Regions from separate parts of the Exiguobacterium sp. MMG028 genome, predicted to be linked through region 4. Evidence: riboswitches for the same ligand, from Rfam matches in the RefSeq annotation. Region 4 holds a riboswitch; each other region holds the start of a gene.
What was found. A riboswitch is a leader RNA that binds a small molecule or an ion and turns the genes downstream of it on or off. The one in region 4 is predicted to bind thiamine pyrophosphate.
Positions count from the first base shown of each region.

Region 1: another riboswitch for thiamine pyrophosphate. It lies ahead of PJK55_RS02905 (YkoF family thiamine/hydroxymethylpyrimidine-binding protein); the one in region 4 lies ahead of thiT (energy-coupled thiamine transporter ThiT).
Region 2: another riboswitch for thiamine pyrophosphate. It lies ahead of thiW (energy coupling factor transporter S component ThiW); the one in region 4 lies ahead of thiT (energy-coupled thiamine transporter ThiT).
Region 3: another riboswitch for thiamine pyrophosphate. It lies ahead of tenA (thiaminase II); the one in region 4 lies ahead of thiT (energy-coupled thiamine transporter ThiT).

Region 1 covers NZ_JAQJIN010000001.1:537,397-542,595, reverse strand. Annotated here, with positions in the region: gene PJK55_RS02920 (energy-coupling factor transporter transmembrane component T family protein) at 1-264, opposite strand, end outside; gene PJK55_RS02915 (ABC transporter ATP-binding protein) at 246-1,589, opposite strand; gene PJK55_RS02910 (ECF transporter S component) at 1,582-2,157, opposite strand; gene PJK55_RS02905 (YkoF family thiamine/hydroxymethylpyrimidine-binding protein) at 2,150-2,740, opposite strand; TPP riboswitch at 2,823-2,923, opposite strand; gene PJK55_RS02900 (GTP-binding protein) at 2,983-4,182, opposite strand; gene PJK55_RS02895 (hypothetical protein) at 4,294-4,560, opposite strand; gene PJK55_RS02890 (SMP-30/gluconolactonase/LRE family protein) at 4,573-5,199, opposite strand, start outside.
Region 2 covers NZ_JAQJIN010000002.1:648,859-654,057, reverse strand. Annotated here, with positions in the region: gene PJK55_RS10580 (LTA synthase family protein) at 1-956, opposite strand, end outside; gene PJK55_RS10575 (VOC family protein) at 1,045-1,443, opposite strand; gene PJK55_RS10570 (VOC family protein) at 1,443-1,865, opposite strand; gene PJK55_RS10565 (GNAT family N-acetyltransferase) at 1,984-2,460, shown strand; gene thiW (energy coupling factor transporter S component ThiW) at 2,489-2,974, opposite strand; TPP riboswitch at 3,042-3,142, opposite strand; gene PJK55_RS10555 (hypothetical protein) at 3,188-3,928, opposite strand; gene PJK55_RS10550 (hypothetical protein) at 4,002-4,694, opposite strand; gene PJK55_RS10545 (AAA family ATPase) at 4,789-5,199, shown strand, end outside.
Region 3 covers NZ_JAQJIN010000002.1:616,973-622,171, reverse strand. Annotated here, with positions in the region: gene PJK55_RS10355 (YjjG family noncanonical pyrimidine nucleotidase) at 1-666, shown strand, start outside; gene PJK55_RS10350 (NUDIX hydrolase) at 669-1,118, opposite strand; gene PJK55_RS10345 (pentapeptide repeat-containing protein) at 1,174-1,776, shown strand; gene PJK55_RS10340 (aminoglycoside 6-adenylyltransferase) at 1,773-2,600, shown strand; gene PJK55_RS10335 (hypothetical protein) at 2,651-2,803, shown strand; TPP riboswitch at 2,899-3,003, shown strand; gene tenA (thiaminase II) at 3,092-3,766, shown strand; gene thiM (hydroxyethylthiazole kinase) at 3,763-4,554, shown strand; gene thiD (bifunctional hydroxymethylpyrimidine kinase/phosphomethylpyrimidine kinase) at 4,551-5,199, shown strand, end outside.
Region 4 covers NZ_JAQJIN010000001.1:932,753-937,951, reverse strand. Annotated here, with positions in the region: gene pknB (Stk1 family PASTA domain-containing Ser/Thr kinase) at 1-948, shown strand, start outside; gene rsgA (ribosome small subunit-dependent GTPase A) at 991-1,878, shown strand; gene rpe (ribulose-phosphate 3-epimerase) at 1,882-2,538, shown strand; TPP riboswitch at 2,559-2,659, shown strand; gene thiT (energy-coupled thiamine transporter ThiT) at 2,733-3,308, shown strand; gene PJK55_RS04960 (thiamine diphosphokinase) at 3,305-3,892, shown strand; gene rpmB (50S ribosomal protein L28) at 3,950-4,138, opposite strand; gene PJK55_RS04950 (Asp23/Gls24 family envelope stress response protein) at 4,391-4,753, shown strand; gene PJK55_RS04945 (DAK2 domain-containing protein) at 4,776-5,199, shown strand, end outside.

The DNA.
Region 1 (5,199 bases), 400 kb from region 4:
ACCGAGTATGGTCATCCACGTCTCTCCCTCAAGATTTTTCCCAAACACGAGCGTCGTCCAAAACGTACCGATCGCCGTGATTAAAAATGGAATTAAGAACATTCCCCATCTCTTCCACGATACGTCTGTCGCCACCAGCTGAATCAGTAGCGTACCGACAATGATGACGAGCGGTGTCCAAGGGTTGTAAAACAGTGCCAGACCGAACATGATGACCGTCAATGTCACAAACTTCATCGTCGGATTCATGTCATGGAGTGACATCTTTCTCCCCTCCCTTGCAATCGATAATCAAGGAGCATCTCTGTGTTCTTCCATAGTTCATCCCCGAACGGTCCCGAAAGTTCCCCATCCTTCATCAAATAGAACGTATTGGCGATATTGGCGAACGATAGGTCATGGGTTACGAACAGGATGGTCTGCCCTTGTTCCGCATGCCGCTTCATCAGCGCCTCGAGTGCATGGAGTGACGCTTCGTCCTGACCTGCAGTCGGTTCATCGAATGCAAGCAATTGCTTATTCGATAGCGACTGGATTCCAACTGCGAGCCTCCGTTTTTGACCATGGCTAAGGGATAACGGATGGAGGAATCTCTGATTATGAAGCTCCATGTCAGATAACACGGTCTCAATTGATGTTTCGTGACCAAACTGCAACTCTCGCTCAACGGAGTTCATAAAAAATAGATGTTCTGGTGATTGTGGCACGAGTCCGACCCGATGATCGTGTTCTGTTAAGCTTCTTAAAAATGTCGACTTCCCGCTCCCATTCGGTCCGAGAATGGCAATCACTTCTCCAGCCCGGACGTGGAGCACCGTCTCGTTGAGCTGAAACGAATCACGTCTGACCTCTTTAACCTTGTAGCGTTGAATAGCTGAGAGTGACGCGTTCGACTTCACGAATGCAAAATCCTCGACCGGACGGAATGATTCATTCCTAACGACACACCCTCGCTCTAACTCAATATGCCAGTCAAAGTAATCCCCCCATAGATGAGGGCGATGCTCGACGACAATGACGTTCAGGTCTTTCATCTTGTCGAGCCATTTTACAAATTCTTGCGCGGTCACTGGGTCTAGATGCGTCAACGGTTCATCGAGCAGTAGCCATTCCGGTCTTCCGACTAGAGCGCACGCAACAGCAATCCGCTGTTTCTGTCCGCCTGACAACGAATCGATTTTTCGGTTTCGATAATCACTCAACTGTAACGATTCGAGGATTTCCGTCACGCGTTGTTCGATGTCTGAGACAGGTGTCGACAAGTTCTCAAGTGTGAAGATCAGTTCTTCTTCCACCCGCTCCATGACAAATTGCGTATCCGGGTCTTGAAACACCGTCCCAACCCGCTGATTGATTTCGCCAGGTGCATAGTCGTCGTATGATCGTCCAAGTAGTTCGAGTCTACCATCAAGGATTCCGTCACAATTCTCCGGATAGAGACGGTTGAATAGCGCGAGAAGTGTCGACTTCCCGCTCCCGCTCGCCCCACTAAGAATCGTACGACCTTGACGGATTGAAACGGTCACGTCTTCAAGAATCGCCTCAGAACTCTCTGGGAATCGAAAATGAAGTGACTCTGTCTCAACCATGGACGTTCCCACTTCGTGAAATCGCATAACCGCGAAGTGATCCTGTCTTCAGCAATAGGTCACTGAGCAACTTCCCACCGATCCCAGCGATGACCATCCCACTGACGGCTCTTAGCCCGAACATCGTCGCCACATAACCTGGCTCTAACATCGCGAACCCACTCATGAAATATGTATAGACGAAACTCGTGACAGCCGACCCAAATCCGGCCAGCATAAGAACCCATAGCTCATAACGTCTGTAGCCCGTCATCGCAAAGACGGCTTCTGCCCCTAGACCTTGAACGATGCCGACCAAGATGATGCGTGGCCCAATGGCATTCCCAATCAACATCTCAATCGTTGCGGCCATCACTTCTGAGATGAATGCCGCCCCCGGTTTGCGAATGATGTATGCCGAGATAATCGATACGATAAACCAGATGCCAAAGATCCACTCGTAGGCGATGGGACCGATCAACCCTGCCCACAAGTTACCGATATGAACGAACAATAAATAGACGACCGCGAAGACAACAGATAATACGGAGACAAGGACGACTTCTTTCAATTTCCACGATTTAAGCATGTCGCCCTCCATGTGACGGACTATTTACGCTGAACGTCACCGTCATGACAACATGTCGGTTCTTTTCGCGCGTCCGCTTAAAAGCCCCCTCATAGTACGAGAACACGTCATCTAAGTTCCCATGGATGCCTGATGCATAATGCATCGACTCGTTATAGACACCAGCCTGTTTTGCTTGCTCGATTTCTTCATAGATGAGTTCCATGTAATTGTCAGCACCCATCGGATAGAGTGCGAACTGCGAAGACACATACTGGTCTCTTGATGCACCGTTTGATGGTTCGCTCGGAGCCTCGAGTGCCTCATCTCCCGTTGAATCTCCTGGACAACCGACAGAGAACGTTCCGCTCATCGAGACGTGCTTCCTTTCCTCCGAAGCAAGACTCAACACCGTTCGAGCGACGTCAAACACATGCTCGACTCGTCCACGGATGACCGTCGACACGTCATCCGTATGTTTCCACACACCTGACAGATCCGTTCGTTTTAGAGCACCTTTGATTGTCCCGACAAAATCGTCTGTCATCGGGCTCAGTGTGAATCGAAACCCGACAATCGGACTCGTACCACATGATTCATTCATTCTATTTCCCCCTCTAAATGTGTTTGCATAAAAAAAGCCGCATTCATGAGAATGCAGCAACAAAATCTATACAAACTTGCATAGAGAAAGTGCCGCACTTCCTCACGCCAGTATTATCTGGATCGAGTTATAAGGGATCGGAGCCATGCTCTCATCTCAGCCGAAGCACCCCTAGTGCAGTCATTAATATGCGGTTACTTATGCAGTCACAGTATAGCGATGTTTTAATCTTTTGTAAACGGTCAATCTGAATACGTGACGAATTGACCCGTACCAGGGAGCGGATCATGGAGCGTATCCCACGATGTTTCCATCTCCTCATCCGTCAACAAGCAAGCGTCAAGTGACCGCTCGACCGTCTCCCGGTCCATTCGTTGACCGATGAGGACCAATTCGTTCTGTCGGTCTCCGTACGGCTCGATGTAGTCTTCGCGCAGTTCTGGTTCGGTTGCAAACATAGCCTCTCGTTCACTCTCCGGAAGTGTCGCTAACCAACGACCCGCATGTTCGAGCGTTGATGCATACCCAGCCTGCGAAAACAGACAAGCGAGGTCGTTTCGTGTCGCAATCCATAAGAAACCTTTGGCACGAACGATTTCTTCAGGGTAATGTTCCATCCAATTCATCAAACGCTCAGGATGGAATGGTCGACGCCGACGGTAAACGAACGAACTGATGCCATACTCTTCCGTTTCCGGCGTATGTTCTTCCGACTCGAGTTCTTGAATCCAACCTGCAGCGCGCATCGCTTGGTCAAAATCGAACAACCGGACGTCTAGTAGGTCGTCTAACGCCACATTCGAGTAGGTCGACGTCAACAACTTAGCACTCGGATTGAGCGTTTTCAGTAAGCCCTTCATCTCCTGCAGTTCTTCTTCAGATACCCTGTCCGCCTTGTTCAATACGATGATGTCCGCAAACTCGACTTGGTCGACGAGAAGGTCGACGACTTCACGTACGTCACCTGTATCGACGGCTTGTTGGCGTTCCATAAGCGATTCACCGGAATTGAAATCTTTGAAGAAGCGGTACGCATCGACGACAGTGATCATCGCATCGATATAGACACGGCTCGTCAAATCGATCCCGAGCGCGTCGTCGGCATACGTGAACGTCTGCGCAACGGGAATCGGCTCAGAGATACCAGAAGACTCGATAATGATGCCATCTAGCTCGCGATCTTTCGTCAAGTCATAGACGGCTGTCAACAAATCTTCTCGGAGCGTGCAACAGATGCATCCGTTCGAAAGTTCGACTAATTTTTCATCAGTCCGGGAGAATCCTCCTTGCTCGATCAACTTTTCATCGATATTCAGTTCACTCATATCGTTCACGATGACGGCATATTTCTTGTGATCTCGGTTATGTAAGATGTGGTTAAGCAGTGTCGTCTTGCCGCTACCAAGATACCCAGAGAGTACCGTAATTGGAATTCGTTTCATGATATATCCTCCATTTAAATCGTAATGATTACTTTTTATATAATGGAATGGGAACATCTTTTTGTCAACAAAAAAACACGCCACACGGACGTGTTTTCGAAGAAAGTATAATCATTCTTCCAACGCTCTTCGTTCTGCTTCTGAGCGCGGGTAAGCATTCGCCTGCCATTCAGCCCGATAAATCGAGTCGAGTTGAGTCAATCCGACTTCATCCTCGTCTTTGTCTGAATCGACGCTCGGCACCTCATCCCACTTTGGGTCGAGGTACGAATGGTCTTTTTCACGTGCTCGATTTTCTTGGATCTTTTGAATCCCCATCTTAACTGCTGCAGCAACTGCCAACCCAATACCTGCTCGAACCAACAGTCGTTTCACCATCGTATTTCCTCCTCAGCGACCGAAACGATACAATGGCATCCCTTTCACTTCTGTGTCGACGATAAATACCGATCCCGCATCTGGATATTCGGCAAGCGCCTCCTCATCCATTCCTTCACGAGCCGTCGTGATGGCTAATCGATTAAGCCCATCCCCGATAAAGGCGCATGAGGTGACATTCGGTGCAGGAACATGCACTTCCAATAATTTTTTACCTGTCGAAGGGTCCCAACGTGACACTCTTCCACCAGCGTAATGTGCAATCCATAGACAGCCTTCAGAGTCGGACGTCATCCCGTCAGGAAAGCCTTCTTCCTCTGAAAAATCAACGACGACCTCTCCGTTCGAGAGCGTTCCTGACTTCAAATCAAAATCATACTTCCGAATTTTTTCAGTCGGTGTATCGATATGATAGAAAACGGAATGGTCAGGGGACCATGTCAACCCGTTCGAAAGTGTCAACCCGTCCATAAGTGTTGTTGTCGTTCCATCTCGATCGACTCGATACAATGTCGCTTCGTTTTCTTCATCCTCAAGGTGAAGCGTACCTGCAAAAATGCGACCATATGGATCAGCTTTCCCATCGTTGAAACGTAATCGACCATCAGGGTCATCCAACTCGACAATCTTATTTAGATC
Region 2 (5,199 bases), on a different contig from region 4:
GCCTCGTTCAAGGACTGAGAGAGCGCGCTAAATTGATTTCCCGGGAAACGTGTGTACACTGAACCGGATTTGACAGGGTAGAGTGACGTGTTGACGATGAACTCCGCATCGGATGTCCGCCCCTCATGCGTCTGATGATACACGTTCGGGAAATAGAGCATGTCACGTCGCAATCGATTTAAGTTCGGTGTCAATTCCTGTCCATTGATGCGTTGATCGATGACAGATGTTTGGAACGATTCGAGTTGTAGGACGATGACGTTTGTATCCGGACTCGGGGCACTTAATTCTTGATAAGAGAGTGCTTGGATTTGAGAACGCTCCTCGTCTGTCAGGGCTTCGTTCCATCCCATCGCACGTTCGACACCTCGAGCGACATCCATCGCGTGATAGCCCCAATAACCGAGATGATAGTATTCACGCATATTCGAGATTGGGTCGTCTGCAATCCATTTTTCTCCGCGCTGATAACTGAGGGTGAGCGGAATCGTGAAGAGAAGAAATCCGAGTGCGAAGCCGGCAATTGCCAATCGTCTTCCGTTCCGCTTCGCTTCACGGACAGGGTGATACTTGATGTAACGTAAAATCAAGCCGTAGATGATGAGGTCGATGAAGAAGAATGCATCAATCGGGCGGATAAGCGTCAAGAAGCCACCCCCGACATCTCCCATCTGTCCGATATCAGACAGTAAGGCGACAGATAATAAGTCTTCAAAATAGCGATAGTACCAGACGTCCGAGACGAGTAGGGTACTATGTAAGAACAGAGAAACGTATAAAATCCATCGACGAATCGGGTAAGACACGGCGAGTGCCCAGCTCGTCAGGAGTAGAATCGTCGCCAAATTGATGAGGAAAAACGAGAAGTCGAACGCCGTCGCGGTCAACCAGCTAAAAAAGAAGAGCTTTGCCAGGGAGAGTGACAAGTAGCTCCAATAATCGAGATATTTGATCATGAACAACACATCCTTTTCATACCCATTCCCGATGAGGTGAGTGAGGGAAACGTGAAGATGTGTCCAACAAAAAAAGAGGCACGGGGCCTCAGTTAATCAGAAACGTATCGCGCAATTCGATGATGGTTCCTTCCGGTGCTTTCAATTTACTTAAATGACCGTCGACGACGAAGTAGATGTTGCCACCGTGCTTCGGCAAGAACGTGACACCGAGCTGTTCGAGTCGAGCGACTTCCGCTTCGAGATCATCCACATAGAGGGCGAAATGGACGGGACCGGCCGCATGTTTCGAATAGTCTTGTAACGTTTCATCCGTTTTAGCAGTCTGGAGCTCGATATAAAAATCTCCGAGTTTGAGCCAACTATTGAAGTCACGTGTGTGGAAGTTTGGCGACTCTTGGACGAGCTCAAAACCGAGCGCTTCGTAAAATGACTTTGATGCGGCATAATCTGGTGTTTGGATACAGATATGGTGAATTTGTTTCATTAAGACTTTCCTTTCGTTTGTAGGTCGTTCACGCGATTGCGGTGGAACGGGGAAGTCATATCTTCCGAGATAAGACTGATCGTATGGCCATCCGGGTCCACTACGTCAAAACAGGACATGCCTCCGAAATCGTGAAGCGGTGTCGCAATCAACCCTGCTTGTTCGAACGATTGATACGCGAACTGGATGTCTTCACAAATGACGTTGAAATAGACATGGGCTTGTCCTGACGCATCTTTGAACGTTACGGATTGTGGTGACGAGGTTTGGATCAATCCGAGCTGAGTCGAACCGCCTGGTAGACACAAACCGATGCCTCCTTCCCAGCGACCAATTTCTTGAGCATCAAAATAAGTGGTATACCAGTGTAGGGACCGTTCTACATCTGATACGGGAATGAAGATACTTCCGATTCGGAACATGTGATAACCTCCCTTTCTATTTCTAGTGTAGCGAATGCATGGTCTCGAAGATACGGGGGGAGAAACTTTTTACGGGAGAAAGCGTATGAAAGAGAGAGAAAATCAATGAGGTGAAAGCATGAAAGGAAATGAAATCACGATTCAACCGATTGATGCACTCAATCGAGAGGCAATCATTGCTCTGACAGTGGACGAGAAACAATCACGGTTCATCGAGACAAATGCCGAGTCGCTTCAAGAGATGGTCGAGGATACGAAATATAATTGGCAGAGCTATGCATTTTATGACGGTGCGCAACCGGTGGGTTTCATGATGGTCGGAGCAGAAAATCAGACAGAACGCTATGTGTGGCTCGATCGTTTCATGATGGATCAACACGAACAGGGGAAAGGCGTCGGGACGAAGTGTCTACGCATCGCAGTGGCATTTATCCAGACAGAGTACGATGTGGATGATATCATCCTGAGCCTCCATCAAGAGAATGAAGTCGCGAAACGATTTTATGCAAAGAACGGCTTTGTCGACAGCGGCTTAATCGATGAATCGAACGGCGAAGCAATCTGGGTCTATCACACAAAAAACCGACCGTCATGAGTCGGTCGGATTCCTAAATCAAAATACGTTATTTGAGTATGCTCGGTCGCAACTGTTTGACACGTGATAAGACGAGCCAACCGAGAAGCGCGCCTGTCAAACTAGAGGCAAGGAACGCTGGAACGAAGAAGAAGGCACCGAACGTCGAACCCATCAACAGTTTCGCATACGGGACGGCAATCAACGAGGCGATGACACCGGTTCCGATGATTTCTCCGAGAGCGGCAGCATAGACGCGATTCGTGCGAACGAAGAACATACCAGCAAGAAGTGCACCAATCATGCCACCGGGGAACGCGAGAAGTGACCCTGTGCCGGTCATGACGCGAATGAGTCCGGTCACGAATGCGACGAGGACGGCTCCGATTGGGCCGACGGTAACTGCGGCAATCACGTTCACCATATGTTGAATCGGATAAGCGCGGGCGACACCTGTAGGAATCGAGATGAACATCGAGCCGACGACGGCGATGGCAACGAGCATTGCCATCCAAGTGAGTTGTTGAATACGCATGAATAGTCTCCTTTCAAAAATAAAAACGCCACGTTTCCAGACGGAAAAATGGCGTGGACATACAGAGACGTATCCCAAGCCACTTCCCTACGCTGGTATGAGCCAGATCAGGTTCGAAGGGTCCGGCACAAATGCCGTCTCAGCCCGAAGGCTCCCCTAGTGGTCGTTTATTGACTTGAGTATAGCATAGCTAAAATCGGAAGGGGGGTGAACTTATCCCTCATTCTTGGCTAACAGGTCCTCATAGTCCTTCTCGCTCCAAAAGAGCGGTGAGATGGATTCGGGACCTTTTAAAATTTCTCCATCCTGGTCGTATACGATGGCATACCCGCTCTCGACATCGAACACGAACAAGTCGGCAGTGACTTCGGTCACGCCATTCCCGGCGATAATCACATCGTCGATTGGTTCCCGTGCCAGTTCGACACCTGCTTCATCGAGTTCGACGAGGAGGGCTGACGTGTAGGCGTGACGGTCATAGACCGATTGAAATTCATCCTGCGTAAGGACGACATCGGTAGGAGGGGCACTCGTTCCGAATTTCCGATTCTCTATCTCTTCGACATACTGAAGGAAAGACTCCTCTTGCCAAAACAGCGGAGCGACCGACTCGGAACCGTTGATCAACGTCCCGTCCTGACTGTCGAATACCGTGGCATACGTCCCGTCGTCGAGCTTGAACGGATAAATATCTGCATATGTGTGCTCGAGACCATTGCCGGCGATGATGACGCGTTCAAACGTTTCGCGGAACGGTTTGATGCCTTGTTGTTCGAGCGCAGCGAGGAGCGGTTTCGTTTGTTCATATTGGTCATAGACGTCTTTAAAGTCTTCACGTGTCCATTCTGTGATGGGTTCATCCGGTGATTCGATTGGAATCGGATTGTCTGCCACCGTATCCGTACAACCCGTCAGTAAAAGTGCACTTAATCCGAACATCGCCCATCGTCTCATGATTTCATCCCCTCAACTTACATTTTCCACCATTTTATCATTCATGACGAAAAAGCAGAACCTGTGCACATTCTCACTCGGGGTGAGGGCGTGTTGTGTAGGAATCGAGTGTATTCTTAAAGTGGAGTGTGTCTTCTTCAGAAATCGTTACTCCTGAGGATGTGCCGTAGCGAACCGCATGATAAACGGACGGATTCATCGGTAAATCGATGCGTCGGAACCACTCTTGCAGTGTCTCATGAGCACGCAATCGCTTGGCTGGTACGAGAGATTGGTTGAATGTGATCAGTGCATCGCGAATCGGGACGTTCGTGAACGCTGTGAGCGTCGAAACGGACGAAGCGTTTTCGTGTTGTAGCGATTCGACAAGCTGGTCTGCGTTTGAATCAACATGATCTCGTGCGCGAACCACACGTCGTTTCCGTTTTAGATAGATATAAAAGGACAGGCAACCGAGCGCAAGTAAAGCGACGAATAACCCGAGATTTCGTCGTGTGGATTCTCCAGATTCCGTGATTCTCTCAAAAAAGTTAAGCTTTCCTTTTCGAGGATCTAATTCATACGGGTAATCTGCTTTGGATTCACCAATTAAAATTCCATCATCTTCATCCGATAAGAGATCAGTCGGAGGACTATTATTTTCCTCGACCGGTATCGTTTCCGGGTTATAGAGCCACTCGAATACACTCGTCGCAATCACCATCATCGTGAACGTGCCGATGAGTGTGGTGGCAATCATGAGAAAAAACTTGTTCGTCCAGCGCAAGAAGTTACCTCCTTTTTGAATGTTCAGACTATTTGTTGTTTATCTTACCATAAAAAGGTAAAGTTTGATTAAGACAAAAAATGGAGGTCATCATATGGGCATGGAACAGGTCATCAAACAGTTGAACGAGGTGTATTTAGGCAAAGAGGATGTCGTACGTCTCTGTTGTACGGCGTTACTCGCGGAAGGACATATTTTGTTAGAAGATGTTCCGGGAACGGGGAAAACGTTACTGGCCAAGGCGATTGCAGCTAGCTTCGACGGCGCGTTTTCTCGGATTCAGTTCACGGCCGATTTGTTACCGTCTGACGTGATTGGCGCAGATTATTTCAACATGCAGACCCAGACGTTCGACCATCGACAAGGACCGATCTTTGCGAATATCGTCTTGATTGATGAAATTAACCGAGCGGTCCCACGAACGCAGTCCGCCTTGCTCGAGGCGATGGAAGAGCAGCAAGTCTCCATCGGGGGAGAGACGTATCCGATGCCAAAACCATTTTTC
Region 3 (5,199 bases), on a different contig from region 4:
GAAGCGATTTTATTTGATATTGATGATACGTTATTAGATTTTAAACAAAGTGAGCACGTCGCCTTGGAACAATTACTCGCATCCTACAATGTCCGGATGACGGATGAAGTGAAGGCTCGGTATGTCGACATTAACAGCGGCCTATGGCGCGCATTTGAGCGCGGCGAAGTAGACCGTGAAGAAGTACTCGTCGGTCGTCACACGAAACTGTTCAATTCGCTCGGACTCACGGTCGACGGTCCGCAGGTCGAACAGCAGTATCGAGACTACTTACATGCAGGCGTACACATGGTCGACGGCGCGTTAGAGATTGTTCAAACGCTGAGCGCGGACTATCCGCTCTATATCGTCACAAACGGTGTGACGGAGACGCAATTCAAACGGTTAGAGTCATCGGGACTATTGCCGTACTTCCAAGACGTCTTCGTATCGGATGCGACTGGCTCGCAAAAACCGATGAAGCCGTTCTTTGACTACGTCTTTGATCGAATCCCGAACGTAAAGCCAGAGAAGGGCTTAATCATTGGCGACTCAGTCACGGCAGACATCGCCGGTGGGCGGATGTACGGCCTAGATACATGTTGGTTCAATCCGAATGAAGCGGCTGCGACGATGGAGTCGACGTACGAGATTCGACATTTAAACGAGTTGAAATCGCTTCTCTAAGTTCAAGCCGGATTTAGTGAATGAGACGGCAAACGATTCGGTAGTTGTGCGAGTACTTCTGGATAGAGCGTGACCTCTCGAAGACGGTCAAGTTTTTGCCAACGATAGATGAGGTGGTCTCCTTCAGGTCCGTAAAAGTCTCCTTCTTGGAGCGGGAGGTCACCGTCTACATAAAAGTACAGTCCAATCTCATGAAACGGTTGGTCGTTGTAGGTAAACAAGTTCTCGTGGACGAAGGCGAACGTGGTATCGGTCACGCGCATATCCAATTCTTCATGTAGCTCGCGTGCGAGGGCGGTTGCGGCTTCTTCACCGAGCGTCACGCGACCACCAGGCAGTGCCCAAAAGTCATCCCGGATATTTCGGTGAATCAATACGTGTCCGTCTTTCACGAAAATACCGGCGACGCGGTAATTGAAGACGCCTTGTTCAGTCGGGAATACGAGGTCCATCTATATCACTTCCAATCTTTGTAATCTGTTCTAGTATACCTGAAGGAGGGATATTATGTTTCAACCACATACGCAATATCGAGACGAAGATTTCCGCGACGTGACACTCCGTGACGAAGAGCTGTCACACGTCACGTTCGAGAACTGTCGCTTCACATACGTCGATGCGACGGAACTACAAACGGAACGCTGTCAGTTCATCAACTGTGATTTTACCGATTCGAAATGGAATGCGTCCCGTCATGTCGGCAGCTCATTTTTGAACTGTCAGTTCCATGGTGCCAATTTGTTCACGAGTGAGTTTGAGCAATGTAAAATGACGGGGTCTTCCTTTGAGGAGAGCCAGTTTGAGGGCGTCCATGTCACAGAAGGGGACTGGTCATTCGTCAACCTTCGTCACGTGTCTCTTAAGAAAATGGATTGGTCCCACGTTCGTTTGGTTGAGGCGGACCTATACGGTGCTGATTTGACCGAGACGGTTTGGCATCAGGCGGACTTGTCACGGGCGACACTTCAACATGCGGTGTGCCGTGGTGCCGACTTCAGAGGAGCATTTGTCGACGGGGTTGATTTTTCGAACGTGACCTTACAACAAACAAAACTAGACGCGATGCAGGCAATCCAAGTCGCGCGCTCATTGGGGGCGATTATAGAATGAAACCGGAACAAATTATTGAACAGTTGATTGCGTTCGCGAAAGAACGTGAACACATCCGAACGGTTGTCTTGAACGGCTCGCTCGTCAATCCGAACATCCGCCCAGACCCATACCAGGATGTTGACCTTGTTTTTTACGTAGAAAATGTGAGAGCGATTGCGACCGATCGCTCATGGATCGACATGTTTGGAGAAGTCTTGATCATGCAGACACCTGAAACGTTTGATTCCGAACGACATGTAACGTTTTTGGTGCAATATGTAGACGGACACCGTATTGATTTGACAATTCGAAGCATAGAGCAACTTGATGAGATGCTCGAAGCTGATTCGCTCAGTCAGATTGTGTTCGATCGAGATCATCATCCGAGTGTGACACCTTCAGATAACACATACCGTGTGACACGCCCTTCTGCTGATGAGTATGTGGCTTGTTGGAATGAGTTTTGGTGGGTGTCACTCTATGTCGTCAAAGGAATCAAGCGACACCAGGTGTTATACGCGCTCGATCACCTCGACATCATGCGAAATATGCTCCGTCAGATGATGGAATGGAACATTGGCTATGCGACGAACTTTTCTGTGAATCTTGGGAAATCGGGTGACGGGATGCGCGACCACTTGCCTGAAGAGCTGTGGGAAATGCTCGGGGCGACATATGCCTCAGCTGAGCTGAGCGCGATCGAAGACACACATGACCGCTTGCAATCACTCTTCTTCTTTTGTGCACAACGTGTCGCCGAGCAAGGTGATTTCGTGTTCCAAGAAGAGGAAGCCAGACGTGTTCGTGCTGCATGTGCAACACTTCGACATTCGAACGATTAATGACGGCGTGAGCCGGGAAACGCTCCTTATAGAGAAAGGAGCGTTTTTTCATGAATCCATATACGACATTTATTGCTCTTCTAGTCGGAAGTCTTGTCCTCTTTGTCGGCATTCGCTTAAAAAAATGGCCGATTATTTTGGTCGCGATGCTACCACTCGGTCTCGTCGCATTTAATATGTTCTTACTGATCACGGGACGCTAGGAAAATCTTCGTGTCTTGACCGACCGAGTAGGAAAAGGTTTGCAATTGATCAAAAGATTGATAGAATGTGGTCGAAGACGACTGAATTTCATAATGTTTGCCACTAGGGGAGTCGCGTCACGCGGCTGAGATGGACAAGGTCCAGACCCTTCGAACCTGATCTAGTTCACGCTAGCGTAGGGAAGTGGGCGAGACGACTCATATGGCTTCACCTAGATATGACTGTTCGAGACGCCGCTTCCGTTATGGGAGGCGGCGTCTTTTTATCTGTTATAAGGGGGAGTTACTATGAAATTTACAGATCACCTACGTCAGGAAGCGGATGGATTGTTTGAAGCAAGCTTTCATCATCCGTTCGTCCGTTCACTCGGAGAAGGAACGCTTGATGAGAAGAAGTTTAGACATTACGTCATGCAAGACTCGTATTATTTGAATCAATTCTCGAAAGTCCAGGCCAAAGGGGCGACGCTTGCACCGACGATGGAGCTATCGAGTCGCTTTTTGACGCATGCGTTGCACACGATTGAGGCAGAACTTTCACTTCATCGTGAGTTCTTTACGATGCTCAACGTGACGGATGTTGAACTGGCGACATTCGAGCCGGCACCGACCGCTTACGCGTATGCGCTTCATATGCAACAGGCAGGACCGACACTCGGTGACGTATTGGCGTCAATCCTTCCGTGTTATTGGGTGTATTACGAAATCGGTGAACGCTTAAAAGATAAACGACCCGACCATCCGATTTATTCAGCTTGGATTGCGACGTACGGTTCGGAGTGGTTCCGTGAGTTGGTGGAAGAACAGATTGATCGGTTGGATGAATTGGCTGGACAAGCGACAGAAGAAGAACGGCTTCGTCACACAAAACTCTTCTTGAAGAGTTGCTATTACGAAGTCGCTTTTTGGGAAATGGCGTGGACACTAGAGTCATGGACATTGTCACAGGAGGTCAACCAATGAGACATGAGATTTGGAGTGAGGTTCGAAAACAATCGCCATTGATCCACAACATCACAAACACGGTCGTTGCTAACTTTTCGGCGAATGGACTGCTCGCCATTGGTGCTTCTCCCGTCATGGCCGACGCGATTGAAGAAGTAGCGGAGATGACGTTTGTGAGCGATGCACTCGTACTCAACATCGGTACACTTGGGACGATGACGGAAGCGACGATGATTCGTGCGGGGCAAGCTGCAAATGAAGCGGGATGTCCGGTCGTGCTCGATCCTGTCGGTGTCGGGGCGACATCATTTCGTCGAGATGTCGTCGAGCGGATCCTTCGTCACGTCCGCGTGTCAGTCATTCGTGGAAATGCAGGAGAAATTGCCACATTGATTGGCGTTGATTGGACAGCGCGAGGTGTCGATGCGGGTGACGGGGCGTATGAACCAAATCAATTGGCACTCGAAGCGGCGAAACGATATGGATGTGTCGTGGCCGTGACAGGAAAAGAAGACGTGGCCAGCGATGGAAGTGTCGTCATAGAAGTTCATGGAGGGACAAAACGGATGACTGAAACGACCGGTACAGGCTGTTTACTCAGTGCGGTCGTCGGAGCATGTCTAGCGGTCGAAAAGAATGCCCTCAAGGCGACGGTGACAGCCGTATCAGGATATGCCTATTGCGGGGAGTTGGCGAGTGAACGGGCAGAAGGACCAGGAGATTTTCCGATTCACTTTTTAAATGCCCTCCATCAATTGACGCAATATACAATCCCGACGAATCGAATCGAGGTGTCGACCTCATGAGACCACAAGTCTTGACGATTGCAGGATCTGATTCAGGGGGCGGCGCCGGTATTCAAGCTGATTTAAAAACGTTTCAAGAGCTCGGTGCGTTCGGGACAAGTGTACTTACCGCCATTACAGCCCAGAATACACTCGGTGTGCATGGGATTGAAGCGATTTCCCCGGAAATGATCACTCGGCAAATCGATGCAGTGGCCAATGACTTTCAGATTACAGCATGTAAGACAGGTATGTTGGTAGATGCGGAGCGGATTGAGACGGTAGCAACAGCACTTGAACGGTATCGTTTCCAACACGTCGTCGTCGACCCTGTCATGGTGGCGAAAGGGGGCGCTTCTTTGTTGCAAGATAGCGCGGTCGAGGCACTTCGGACGAAGCTGTTACCACATGCGACGGTCGTGACACCGAATATCCCTGAGGCAGAGGTATTGGCCGGAATCGAGATTCGGACGGACGCAGACCGGATGCAGGCCGCCCGATTGATTCGGGCACTCGGTGTCGATGTCGTCATCATCAAAGGTGGACATATGGAAGACGTGGAGGCCGTCGATTTGATTGTGACTGAGTCTGAAGCGTTTCAAGTGAGCGCGCCCCGAGTCGAGACGAAAGACACACATGGAACGGGGTGTACGTTCTCTGCCGCCT
Region 4 (5,199 bases):
TGGATTCTACTCATCGTTCTATTGATTGGTGGAAGCATTGCCGCTTACGTGGTCGCTGATGAGATGTCACGTTCGGTCGTGCCGGATGTCGTCGGTATGAGTATCGGGGATGCGACGACAGAACTTGAAGCTTCCGGGTTTGTCGTCGAAGTGACAGAGCGGGCGAGCGATGACATCGCGGAGGGTGAGGTCATTTCGCAAAATCCACAAGAAGGACGTAAACCGAAACGTGGAACGACCGTGACGATTGTCGTATCGGCCGGGAAAGAGACAGTCGAAATGCCGAATGTAGAAGGTCTTTCGCAAACTGCCGCCGAACGTATGCTGAAAGACTTGGCATTCAGCGACCTTGAAATCACAACAGAAGCTTCCGAAACGGTGAATAACGGAGATGTGATTTCCCAATCGGTTGACCCAGGTGAAGAGGTCGTTCCTTCAGAGGTGACGGTCACACTCGTCGTGTCGACAGGGAGCAATAAAGTGGAACTATCGAACCTTGCTGGGTATACGTTCGACGAAGCATCCATTTATGCTGAACAGAACAAACTGAAAATCGTAAAGCGGGATGAATTTTCGACAAGTGTTCCAAAAGGTCAGATCATCCGTCAACTTCCGACAGCCGGGACAGCAGTCGACCCGGGAACTGAGCTCACGGTCATCGTATCGGAAGGCGTTGAACCGACCGATATTTCAATTGAACGTGAAGTGGCTGTGGAAGTCGAACAGCCGGACAAAGACAAGAAACCGAAGACGGTAGAAGTCGTGATTCGTACGGTTGACGCACGCGGTGAGATTGAGGTGCTTCGTGATCAAATCACAGAGACGACAACGTATTCATATACGCTCGTCATTGCCCCTGACGAAGTCGGGACGGCGACGATTGAAGTCGATGGAGAGATTGTTCGAACAGATTCAGTCACATATGCACAAGCTGAAGAGGCACAATAAAGAGGTGACGGAGTCGTCACCTCTTTTTTAAAGGAGGTAGTCATAATGAAAGGAACAATCATTCGCCTTCAAGGCGGGTTTTACGATGTGATGACCGAGACGAATCAAGAGATTCGTTGTCGGGCTAGAGGGAACTTTCGAAAGCGCAACATCTCACCTGTCGTCGGCGACGATGTGGTGATTCAAGATCAAGAAGATGGAACCGGCTATATTTTAGAAGTGGAAGAGCGTCAAAACCACCTCGTTCGCCCGCCGATTGCAAATATCGATCAGGCGTTTCTCCTCTTTTCCGTAAAAGAACCGGCGTTTTCGTATCATTTGCTCGACCGTTTCCTCGTCCTCATTGAATCGAAACAGGTTCATCCGATCATCGTCTTGACGAAGATGGACTTGCTTGATGAACATGAAGTCGAGCCGATTCGGGAGGCGGTTGCACGCTATCGCGCCATCGGGTATGAGGTGATTGAGACATCGACGGAGCATGCGCGCGGAGTGGATCAAGTACGCGGGCTCTTCGAAGGGAAGACGAGTGTCTTCGCCGGTCAGACCGGTGTCGGAAAAAGTTCGTTACTCAACGCCGTCGCACCAGAGCTCGAGTTGGCGACAGGGAAAATCTCTAAATCACTCGGTCGAGGGAAGCATACGACGCGTCACGTGACGCTGATTCAATTAGCGGATGGGCTGGTTGCTGACACACCTGGATTTTCAAGCTTGGAGTTTCCGCAAGAACTTGAGGCGGACGAACTCAGATGGTGTTTTCCTGAGTTCGTGGAACGCCATGACGATTGTAAGTTCCGCGGATGTGCTCACCTCAATGAACCGGGATGTGCCATCAAACAAGGCGTTGAAAATGGTGAAATCGCTTCAACACGGTACGAGAATTATGTTACCTTTATGGAGGAGTTAAACGATCGAAAACGGAGGTATTGACAGATGATTAAAATTGCACCATCTATTTTAGCGGCCGACTTTGCCAATTTGGAGGCTGAAGTGAAAGCTGTTCAAGAAGCGGGAGCGGACTATATTCATTTTGACGTCATGGACGGGCAGTTCGTACCGAACATCTCGATTGGTCTACCCGTACTCGCAAGCTTGCGTAAAAAATCAGACATGGTCCTTGATGTGCATTTGATGATTGACCAACCGGAACGCTACGTCGAAGACTTTGTGAAGGCAGGAGCGGACATCGTCACCGTTCACGTGGAAGCGACAAACCATTTGCATCGCGTCTTGCAACAAATCAAAGCGGCAGGTGCAAAATGTGGAGTCGTCTTGAATCCACATACACCACTCTCGACGATTGAGCACGTGCTTGCGGACGTCGACATGGTATTGCTCATGACCGTCAACCCAGGGTTCGGGGGACAAGCCTTCATCGAATCGGTCGTACCGAAAATTTCAGCACTCAGTCAGCTCCGCCAAGACCGTCAGCTTGATTTTGAGATTGAAATCGATGGTGGTGTCAACGCGGAAACGGCAAAACATTGCATCGACGCAGGGGCTGATGTCCTTGTTGCGGGATCAGCCATCTATAATCAACCAGATTATAAAGCAGCCATCGATAGCATTCGTGGCGCATCTCGTGTATAATCGACGATAGAACAACAAGATAGAGTCGCAAGGGGTGTCACATGATGTGGCTGAGAGGCATACGCTAACCCTTTGAACCTGTTCCGTTCACACGGACGTAGGGATGTGGCGAAAATGCACGTTGCGAATCCAAGCAGCATGGCGTTTACGTCATGCTGCTTTTTGTCGTTCAACCAAATAAAGGAGGAAGAAAGATGAAATCACGTTTCAAATTACAAGCGCTCATTGAAATTTCATTGTTTGCAGCGCTCGGGCTCATTTTTGATTTGCTCATTCCATACCGTTTGCCACAAGGGGGATCCATCAGTTTAGCGATGCTCCCGATCTTTGTGATGGCATTCCGCCACGGACTAAAAGGTGGTCTCGCGACAGGTGCCCTCGTTGGGACACTCCAACTCTTGTTCGGTGCCTATATTTTCACGCCCGTACAATTCTTGCTCGACTATACGGTCGCTTATGGTCTCGTCGGAATGGCCGGCGTTTTCGCGGGGCGTGTGAAGCAAGCTGCGAGCAACGGGGCGACGAAGACGCTTGCCACATATTTAGTACTCGGGGCGCTCCTTGGTTCGATGTTACGATACGCGGCGCACGTCATCTCGGGAATTGTCTTCTTTGCTAAATATGCAGAAGGTCCGGTCGTCGCCTATTCACTCGGCTACAATGCTACGTATATGGCACCATCCTTTGTCATCTCAGCCATCGTGTTGGTGCTCCTCTTCACGACAGCACCACGTTTCACGCGTGTGGCGACACGGGATCTCCGTCAATGAATATATTGATTGTCGCGGCGAGTCCGGAACCCATTCCGGACTTACCGCGTGATGCCGATTTTGTCATCGGTGTCGATGGTGGATATCAAAGATTATTAGATGAAGGGATCATGCCAGACGTCGTGGTCGGGGATTTTGATTCGTTTAAAGGACTACCGCCTGAGGAGGCGCTACGCTATCCTTCGGAGAAAGACGTGACGGACTTAGAGATTGCACTAGCGTTCGCGAGAGAACGCGGGGCGACACGGATGGATGTATATGGTGGCTTAGGCGGACGCATCGATATGACGTTTGCGAACGTCGGCTTACTTGAAGCGTATCCGGAGATGGTTCTTCACGGAGAAGGTCAAACGGTTTATCTCGTGAGAACAGGTAGCGAGGTCATTATGAAGCGAGACGGGCACTATCTTTCCTTCATGCCTTGGAAGACGGCCACGATCTCGATTGAAGGTGTCAAATATCCACTCGACCATCATGAGGTCAAGAGTGGGGAGGCGTTGACGATTTCGAATGAATGGATCGAAGCGTCTGCCCGATTGACGGTCCATCAAGGAATGGTTCTCGTCATGATCATCAAAAAATAAGCAAAAAAAAATCCCATCGGCGAATGCCGCTGGGATTTATTCGTTCGTGTATAAGTATTATACGCGTTCAACGAGACCTGATTTAAGTGCGCGAGCTGAAACCCAAACGCGTTTCGGTTTACCGTCAACGAGAATACGAACTTTTTGTACGTTTACACCCCAAGTACGTTTTGTCTTGTTGAGTGCGTGCGAACGGTTGTTACCTGATTTAGGTGATTTACCTGTTACGTAGCATTTACGTGCCATGCGTTTCCCCTCCTTTTTTATGTGGGTTCGTCCTAATAGACACTCGTTTATATTAGCACGGCTTTTTTCCCGATGCAACTAGAAAATCGTACCATGACAAGAAAAAAACTTGACATTACTCTCAAGGATTTGAATAATGAATGAGGTTATCGCGTTAATTGACCGAGTTTCTGGAGCAGGTTCTTTTAATAACTAGGTACTTATTGTAGAATGTACATTAGGAATCATTCCGAATAAAGGAGGCTACTCCATATGGCAATTGAAATGAAGACAACATATGGCAATATTGACATCACAAGTGACGTCATCGCGACACTCGCAGGTGGTGCAGCGATGGAATGCTTCGGTGTGGTCGGCATGGCTTCACAAGCACAATTAAAAGACGGCATTGCTGAATTGTTAAAACGTGAAAATTACGCGCGTGGTGTCGTCGTACGTCAAGAAGACGAAGACGTACATATCGACATGCACATCATTGTAAGCTACGGAACGAAAGTATCTGAAGTTGCATACAACGTTCAGAGCCGAGTGAAGTATACGCTCGGAGAAACTTTAGGATTAAACGTTTCGTCGGTAAATATATTCGTTCAAGGCGTTCGTCTGACGAATGACTGACGAAAACGGAGGAGGATTTGGTGTGGGTTTAAAACGTTTAGATGGATTGGCGCTCTCAAACATGATCGCGAACGGAGCGGCCAACTTGAGCCAAAACGCAGATTATGTGGATTCGCTTAACGTCTTCCCGGTTCCAGACGGAGATACGGGAACGAACATGAACTTGACGATGACGTCGGGTGCGAAAGAAGTAGCAGCGATGAACTCATCAGATATCGCAGAGGTGTCATCGAAGTTTGCTCGTGGACTACTTATGGGAGCACGAGGAAACTCAGGCGTTATTTTAAGTCAGTTGTTCCGTGGATTCGGTAAAGCGGTTGAAGGCAAAGCGGAACTGACAACGGTTGATTTTGCAGAGGCGCTCAAGCGCGGTGTCGACACGGCATACAAGGCGGTTATGAAACCGGTTGAAGGAACGATTTTGACGGTTGCTCGTGAAGCGGCCG